2 regions of the Salinactinospora qingdaonensis genome follow, and region 2 is predicted to be linked to the other one. Evidence: predicted binding sites of a transcription regulator. Region 2 holds the regulator's gene; the other holds the start of a gene.
What was found. Region 2 encodes LexA, which represses DNA repair genes until DNA is damaged. Its sites were predicted from a motif close to TCGAACANNTGTTCGA; they were not measured.
Positions count from the first base shown of each region.

Region 1: ABD848_RS03815 (Rv2578c family radical SAM protein) is a predicted target of LexA. The motif match lies at 2,612-2,627, and genes of this name have one in related genera.

Region 1 is NZ_BAABDD010000002.1:380,627-385,041, reverse strand. Features, by position in the region: gene ABD848_RS03830 (penicillin-binding transpeptidase domain-containing protein) at 1-269, shown strand, start outside; gene ABD848_RS03825 (DUF3040 domain-containing protein) at 342-644, opposite strand; gene ABD848_RS03820 (glycoside hydrolase family 10 protein) at 797-2,500, opposite strand; gene ABD848_RS03815 (Rv2578c family radical SAM protein) at 2,672-3,718, shown strand; gene ABD848_RS03810 (isochorismate synthase) at 3,790-4,415, shown strand, end outside.
Region 2 is NZ_BAABDD010000001.1:89,701-94,115, forward strand. Features, by position in the region: gene nrdR (transcriptional regulator NrdR) at 1-166, opposite strand, end outside; gene ABD848_RS00365 (LysM peptidoglycan-binding domain-containing protein) at 595-1,002, opposite strand; gene lexA (transcriptional repressor LexA) at 1,460-2,242, shown strand; gene ABD848_RS00375 (alpha/beta hydrolase) at 2,345-3,424, shown strand; gene ABD848_RS00380 (hypothetical protein) at 3,463-4,056, opposite strand; gene ABD848_RS00385 (hypothetical protein) at 4,344-4,415, opposite strand, start outside.

The DNA.
Region 1 (4,415 bases), on a different contig from region 2:
TCGATCATGCTGAGGCCCTCCGGTCGATGATGCGGGCTGTGGTCACTGACGGCACCGCCAGCGAAGCCGGGTTCACCGGAGAGGTCTACGGCAAGACCGGCTCGGCGGAGTTCGGCACCCCCCAAGAAGGGGAGGAGTTGGATACCCATGCCTGGTTCGTGGGTTTCCAGGGCGGAGCCGATCTGGCGTTCGCCGTCATGGTCGAAGGTGGCGGCGGTGGCGGTTCGGTGGCCGCGCCACTGGCCAAGTCGTTCCTCGACGCTCTTTAACCCTGTCCAGCCGCGGAGCGGGTGGCCACGCCGGCGCGGCCACCCCTAGCGGTGGTGCCCGCTCCGCCAGGGCTATGGCGCTTGTGGCTGGGTGTTGGGGGCCGTCACCTCAACGTCCCCGCTCTGCTGGGGCGCGGAGTCCTGCACAGCCTGGGTCGAGGTTGTCAGGAACAGCACGATGAGCAGCCCGATCACCGCAGCCCCAATCGCCGCGCACACCGCCCACGGTTTCCACCCCGCCCCCATGGCTGCCCGCATGAATGCCGGATCGTCGGCCCCAAACGAGGTAAGGTGCCCAGCCAACTCCGGGTCGTCCTCGGTGAGGTGGTGCTCGATTTGGGCCAGAATCCGCCGCTCGTTCTCTCTCAGAGCCATTGCACCCTCCTCGGCCTGCGGGGGGCTTCTCTCAGCTATGGCGTGTGTCTCAGATCTGCCCCCTCACACCTGGTTCTATCCCGCGCGGGGGCGAAGAATTCACTCCTGAGCCGATTTCCTCCCCGCTGGCGCCTCAGGGAGGCCGGAGGGTGTCAGCCGACGCTGACCTGGCTCCCCGATCCGGGCGGGCTTTCGGTGCGGTAGGCGTCCAACGCGGTCACGTAGTAGCGGGCGTCGTCGGCGGGTTCTTCAACACCTGTGTGCAGGTAGGTCTGCTCACCGCCGCCCTGGGCACCGACCACGTCGACCAGGTGGGCGGCGTCGGCGAGCGCGCAGGGGTCCGCCGCAGCGTCTCCAGTGACACGGTAGATGGCAAACATTCGAGCCGACTCCTCAGCCGTCCACGTGAGACGGACCTCGCTGGGGCTGGTGCGCTGGGCGCTAAGGTCGGCGACGGCCGCGACGCCGGCTGTCTCGCCGTCGGCCTTGGGCGGCAGCGCCGGGCGGTCGTAGTGCTTGGCACGCAGATGGCGCATCGCCGCCTCAGCGCGCCCGCCCAGGCTTTTGGAGGAGAAGTAGATGTCGCCTGTGACCTCTGGGTAGCCGGTGTTGAAGTCGAGCTGGCGCGTTAGGGCGTCGTCGCCTTCCCAGTGGTCATCGCCGACCTTGTAGGCGGCCTGGCCGATGTAGAGGTCAACGGAGGTGCCGGCGACCTCGTCAGCCCACCACGGCACCAGCGTCTCGTAGTCAGCGAGCTCGAAGCCGCGGTACCAGTACAACTGCGGGACGACGTAGTCGAGCGAGCCCTCTTGAATCCAGGCGCGCGTATCGGCGTAGAGAGCGCTGTAGGACTGTAACCCCCGAGTGTCGGAGCCCGAGGCGTCGGAACGGCTGTTGCGCCAGATCCCAAACGGAGACACCCCGAAACGCACCCATGGCTTGGCGGCGTTGATCCCTTCGTGCAGCTCGGCCAGCAGGGTGTTGACGTTATGGCGACGCCAGTCGGCTCGGCTGTCAAAACCGCTGCCGTGGGCGGCGAAGCTGGCGTCGTCGTCGAACTTCTCCCCCTGGGCCGGGTAGGGGTAAAAGTAGTCGTCGAAGTGGACGCCGTCGATGTCATAGCGCTCGACGACGTCGAGGACGACGTCGTTCACCCATGCGCGCACGTCGGGGTTGCCCGGGTCGAGCCAGCCCTGACTGTCATGGGTGATGAGCCAGTCGGGGTTGCGGCGGGCGGGATGATCCTCGGTGAGGTTGGCCAAGTCGGGGTCTTGCCACCCGACGCGGTAGGGGTTGAACCAGGCGTGCAGCTCCAGACCGCGCGCGTGAGCCTCGTCAATAGCGAAAGACAATGGATCGTAACCAGGGTCTTTACCCTGGGTGCCGGTGAGGTAGCGCGCCCAGGGCTCCAGCTCGGACTCATACAGGGCGTCGGCGGTGGGACGCACGTGGAAGAACACGGCGTTGAGGCCGAGGTTCTTGGCGCGGTCGAGTTGCGCGCGCAGCTCGTCTTTTTGCGTGGCGACGCTCAAGCCGGGCTCAGAGGGCCAATCGATATTGCGCACGGTCGCGATCCACACCCCGCGCAACTGCCGTTTGGGGTGGGCTGTCTCAGCAGGGTCCGCCTGGCACGTGGCAGGCAGGCGCTGTGGAAGGGAGCCGGAGGGCGTGGCACCGGGGCGGGGCAGGGCGGTGGTCCGCCGCTGGGAGCCATCAGCCTGCCGGGAGGCGTCTGCTGCAACGGAAGGGGCGGGGTTGTGCGCGGGCTCGGGGTGGGACCCGGCCGACACGGCAGTGCACGAGGTCAACAGCGGCAAAGCGACGACCGCGCCCGCCGACCGGGTGAACCATCCCATCGAGTCATCTCCTCGCAACCGTTTCGTGATGTCTGGACCAAGGACACTTTAAACGCCGTAGAGCTGCGCCGACGCCGCAACGCGCTCAGCGCGGACCAGAAAAACCCAAAATCGAACGTACGTTCTACACTGGTGAGGTGAGAATGCACCACCGCCCGGGAGGAGACAGCGATGCGCTGGGACAGCCTCGCCGCGACCGCTGAGGACCAGGCCGAGGCCACCCCCGCGCTGCTGGAGCAGGGAGCCCGCCCGCGCACCTTCGCCACGCCCGAGTTCCGGGGGATGACCTTCTACGAGGTGCGGGCCCGGTCGATCGTCAACGAGGTGTCTCCGACCTCACAGGTGCCGTTCCGACTGACGATCAACCCCTACCGCGGCTGTAGCCACGGATGTGTCGGGTGTTTCGCGCGACGCAGCCACACCTACCTCGACTTGGACGCCGGCGAGGATTTCAACAGCCGCGTCGTCGTCAAGGTCAACGCCGCCGAGGTGGTGCGGGCCGAACTGGCACGGCCGCGGTGGCGTTCCCGCAACGCGGGAGCCCACATCGCGATGGGCACCAACGTCGACTGTTACCAACGCGCCGAGGGGCGCTATCGGCTGATGCCCGGCATCATCGCCGCGCTCCGCGACTTCGGTCACCCCTTTTCCATCCTCACGCGCGGGCCGTTGATCTTGCGCGACCTGGAGCTGATCGGGGCAGCCGCCGAGAAGGTCGAGGTGGGCGTGAGCGTGTCGGTACCGTTCGTCGACGACGAACTGTCCGGCGCGTTCGAGCCGGGCGCGGCCCGGCCGGGGGCCCGGCTGCGCATCAGTGCCGCGTTCAACGAGGCCGGCCTGGGGTGCGGCGTGCTCATGGCGCCGATCCTGCCCTATCTCAGCGATTCCCCGCGCCAACTGGAGGCCACCGTGCGGGCCATCGCCGAGACCGGGGCGACCAGCATCACCCCGATCGTGTTGCATCTGCGCCCGGGCGCGCGGGAGTGGTACATGGCCTGGCTAGGCGAGCACTACCCGGAATTGGTCCCGCGCTATACGGAGCTGTACCGGGGGAGCTCGTATGCCCCACGGGCCTACCAGCGGCGCGTCACCGAGCGCGTGCGCGCGCTGGCGCGGGCCTACGGCATCGTCGACCGCGAGGCCAAGCGCGGCCACCGCGGCTCGGGGAGCACCTCGTCCCCGCCATCCTCGACCGGCACCCAACTGTCGCTGCTGTGAGAGGCGCCCCGGCGGGCGGGAGGCCGAAGACACGGAGAAACGGCCACGTCAGCGCCGTAGACTCTCCCTTTGTGAGTGTCGCCGAAATGTCAGCCAACCTCAGTGTCCGTACTGTCGCGTTGGCCGACGAGCGTGACCTGCTCGACCACGTGCCCGAGACAGCGCCGCTGGGGTGGCTACGCCACGGCGAGGGGATCGTGGCCTGGGGCGAGGCCGCCCGCGTCGAGCTTGCGCCCGAGGACGCCGTGCGGGGTGCGGTGCGCTTCGACTCGGCGGCTCACCGGCTGGGGCGCTTGTTCGGCTCCGCCGAGGTCGACGACGCCGTGGAGCTGCCCGGGACGGGCCCCGTGGCTTTTGGGTCGTTCACGTTCGACCCGCGCTCCAGTGGATCGGTTCTGGTCGTGCCGCGTGTGGTGGTGGGCCGTCGCCAGGGGCGCACCTGGCTGACCACGATCTGCGACCGTCCCGGCTCTCACCCTCAAGAGCTCCTGGCGCGGGTCACTCCCTGGCGGCCGGTGGAGGAGCTTAGGTGGTCGGCGGGCACGTTGAGCTCCGATGAATGGCAAACGGCCGTGGCCCGAGCCGTAGCGCGCATCAAAGACGGCGAGCTCGATAAGGTCGTGCTGGCCCGCGACGCCCTCGCCCAAGCGCGCGAACCGATCGACGTACGTAGGCTGCTGGCGCGGCTGACACGCGA
Region 2 (4,415 bases):
CGGTCACGCCAGACCGTTTGGCGACCATAAGCAGCACAGTCTCTTGGGTGGTGAAACGCCGCCCGCACTCCGCACAGGAGCGTCGGCGCCGGATGGCCGCGCCGTCGTCGGTGGAGCGGCTGTCGATCACCCGCGTGTCAGGGTGGCGGCAGAACGGACAGTGCACGCTGGCACGCCTCCCCCCGTGTGCGCATGGCTGGCTTCCCCGTCGCTGGCCCCAACGGCGGAGGCGGCCGGCGGGCGCGCCGGCCCTCCGCCGTGGCGGCAATGGCGAACGTTTGATCTGCCACCCACTAAAGCACAATTTCTGGGTGGGTTGTTCCAGTAGCCCACTAGATATTGTGGGGAAATTACCTTCACTGTCGAGCCGTCGGCCGCCGGAAACCACCGGTCGTCGCGGTTGAAGTGCAGGTCATCATGGCGGAGTCAGGCAGGTTTGGCGAGGCGGCGCGCCTGAGCGTGTCGGCTTAGGCCGCCCAGGTGAAACTTCCCACGAGCGCGAGGGGGGTGGGAGGGCAACCTCTGCTGTCCCATGTCGCATGGGTGCCGGCCATCGCGCGGCGCCACACCGATGCGATGCCGCCGGGGCTGAGGTCAGGAGGAGGGCAGTAGCAGCACTTGGCCCGGGTCGATTCTGGTGTCGCTGAGGTCGTTGATCTCGACGAGCTCGTAAACCGTGCTGCGGGGGTCGTGGTTGGGGCGTATTCGCTGCGCGATCTCCCACAACGTGTCACCGTCTTCGACCACGATCGTCGACGATGAGGTGTCGAGCTCATCTGACTCGGTGGAGGCTCCGGCCGCGGAGGTCCCAAGCGCCATGGTCAGCACCACCGTGAGCGCGAAGCCCGCCGTGAGCGCGGTAGCCAGCGCGCTGACGAGCACGAGACGACCGCGACGGGTCAACCGCGGACCGCGGGGAGGGGAAGGAGGCGCGGAGAGATCGGGCAGCCCTTCGACGGAGGGCAGGATTGTGGCGGACGAACCGCCGCTGGGGGTGCTCACGGCTCCTCCCGCCCACTCGGGGACGTCAACGGACCAGTCGTAAACCTCGGTCTCGGGCGCGGAGTGAACCACCCGCAGCACGGAACGCTGGGCGTGTGACGGCGAGCGACGATCCGCCCCAGCGGGATCATGACCGGGGCCTAGGTTTTTTGGGGGCAACGGTGCCTCGGGCACGGCGGCAGCCGCGGACGCAGATCCGACTGTACACACTGTCTTCACCTTTGAACGCGAACCCAATAGAACTGACGTTCGATTACTACCGTATCCTGACGAATTTTTCAGCACCATCTCGAACGTTTGTTTGATATCGCTCTGTTAGGGCACTAACCTTGGACACGCTGTACTTGCGATACACCGACCTCGTCGCGCGCACGACATCGCATCGAGATACCGCTGTCACACCGCCGATGGCGGTGGACGCCTGACACCCCACACCGACCCGCCGAGGAGGCCGGACGTGCCGGAGGAGAACCACGTGACGCAGGAACCTCACACGGGTGGAAAGGCCGTCACCGCACTCCGGCCCACTGCCACTGATATCGGCGCGGGGGGGACCGACGCCGAGCAGACCTCAACGACACAGTCGGACGCCACTCCGAAACTCACGGATCGTCAGCAGAGTGTCCTGAACGTCATCCATCGTTACGTGCAGCAACGTGGCTACCCGCCGTCCATCCGGGAGATCGGTGACGCGGTGGGGCTGTCGAGCCCTTCTAGTGTCGCGCACCAATTGAAGGTGTTGCAACGTAAGGGCTACCTGCACCGCGATCAGAACCGCCCACGTGCGGTGGAAATTCGCATTCCGGGCCAGCCCCCCGTGCGCTCATGGGACGAGTTGCACTTCGATCACGCCGCCGATGCCGAGCGCTCGACCGACGTTCCCGTGCTGGGGCGCATCGCCGCCGGCGGGCCGGTGCTGGCCGAGGAGTCCGTCGAGGACGTCTTCACGCTGCCCAAGCAGCTTGTGGGCGAGGGCCGGCTGTTCATGCTCAACGTGGTCGGCGACTCCATGGTCGAAGCCGCCATCAACGACGGTGACCTGGTCGTTGTCCGTCAACAGCCCGAGGCCAACAACGGCGACATCGTGGCCGCCCTCATCGATGACGAGGCCACGGTCAAGGCGTTCAAACGCGACGGCGACCATGTCTGGCTGCTGCCACGCAACGAGGAGTACCAGCCCATCAGCGGCGACCAGGCGACCATTCTCGGCAAGGTCGTCGCGGTACTGCGCAAGGTGTAACGCCTTCGCTTCAATTCGGCACACTCCCGTGACCTCAGGGCGAATCAGCCCGAGACAGTGGCGCCGCAACGGGTGGCTCCAGCGCGGACTACGGTAGGGGACATGTCGCGCTCTCTGGCCGTAATACGCCGCTGCCTCGTCCTGGCTCTGGGCTGTCTCGCTCTGTTCGTGACCGGCTGCGCGCCACAGGGAGACCCGCCGTCCCAGACCACCTCCCCCGCTCCGGCGCCCGCGGTAACCGAACACGACATCACTTTCACCAGCGGCCCGGACACGCTGCACGGAACCTTCGCCGTTCCCGACAACGCCGACGGCCCGCTTCCCGGCGCGCTGATCATCTCCGGCAGTGGCCCCACCGACCGCGACGGCAACAGCGAGGCCCGCCCCAACGCCGACACCAACGCCAACCTCGCGCGGGTCCTGGCGCAGGCGGGCGTGGCCTCACTGCGCTACGACAAACTCGGCTCCGGCGAAACCGGCCACGCCTCTCGCTCCCCCGACGAGCCGGTCGGCTACGACGTGTTCGAGAGCGAGATGATCCACGCCTACGCCCGCCTCGCCTCCCAACCCGAAATCGACACCTCCCGGCTGCTGGTGGTCGGACACAGCGAGGGCAGCATCTTCGCGCTGCGCTCTACCCACGTCATCGACGAGCACCCGCCCACCGGGCTCATCCTCGTCGCACCGGTCGGCGACCGCTACCTCGACCTCATCGATCGCCAACTGACCGAACGAATCCGCACCGCCGAAAGCCAGGGAGCACTGGACGCCCCCACGGCGACGAAGTGGCTCTCTGACACCCGGTACTCGGTTGCGCGCCTCCGCGCCGGAGAGTCGCTGCCCGAGGACCTTCCTCCGCAGATCGAGCCGCTGTTCAACCCCAGCGTCGCACCGTTCCTGCGCCAGATCGACGCCATGGACCCCGTACGCCTAGCGCAGCAGGTGCCCTCGGAGGTGAACTCTCTCGTGCTGTGGGGAACAGCCGACTCCCAGGTCACCGAATCCGAAGTTGACCGGCTCATGACAGGGTTGTCCAACGCGCGGCGAGTCGATCTCGAAGGCGCCGACCACATCCTGCGCATGTACGACGACTCCCCCGGCGCCGCTGTGCTCGATGAGGACCGTCCCTTCTCCCCCGACGTCGCCCCCGCGGTCAGGCGGTTCCTCAACGAGAGCCTGTGATGTGACCCGGCGCGCGAGAGGCCGGGTCACATCGGCGCTCAAGAGCCGCTGTCGCGCACCGTGGCAACGACCTCGCGGGTCAGCTTCTCCGCCTCAGCGATGGCCTCATCGGGGGGCAGAGTCTCGGTGTAGTAGTAGTTGGTAGCCGAGGTGTAGCAGATCGAGAACACCAGGTTGGATAGCCGTGTGCCCACACACCCAGCCTCGTTTTGCGAGTCATACCAGGTGAGAGCTTCATCTCCCAGGTCATCCAGCGCCGAAGTGTCGAACTGCTCGGATCGCTGCGCTAGATCTTGGGAAGCGGCATCTTGCCCCGAGATCCCGAACTGATCCTCGTAGCGGGAGAGCAGGACGAGGGCGTCGGAGGGGACCCGGCGGCTGTCCTTGGGGGTGCTCCACTGGCACTGGCGCGCCTCCCACGACTGCGGGGCCTGCGGGTCGGTCGAGGCCGTCAGTTTCTCATCGATCACCCGGTCGTGCCGGGGAACCAGTCGGCCCAGGGCCTCGCCCTCGACAACTGAGCACTCCGGCAGCGCGCTGTAGACGTGACCGGAACTGCGTCCGCTCTCGATCAGCAACCCCACGCCCACGACGAAGGCGATCAGGATCACTCCCGCTACAGCAACGGCCACGATCATCACGATCGTGCAACCACGGTTGCTCTTCTTGGGTGCCGAACCAATGGAGGGGGTGGCCGCGGGGATGGGGAAGGCAGCTCCCTGGGAGGCAGGAGGAGGAAATGAGGGGGGCGGGCCACCGGCAGGCGTGTCCCCGGGAGGCGGGGGTGGTTGCCCGGGAGGGTCCGCTGGCGGTCCGGCGGGGGGTGGCTGGGCCATCAGCACCTTTCTCTCGTTGGCATGTGGGGGTGGCTCGCGTCCAACCTAAAAGCGGCCACCGACACCGTGGCCACGGACGAGCCTCACCCTCGACCGAACAGCTCCCCCAGGAGCCGACCCACCTCCACCGAGTGGAAAAGGAGGATGTATCCGGC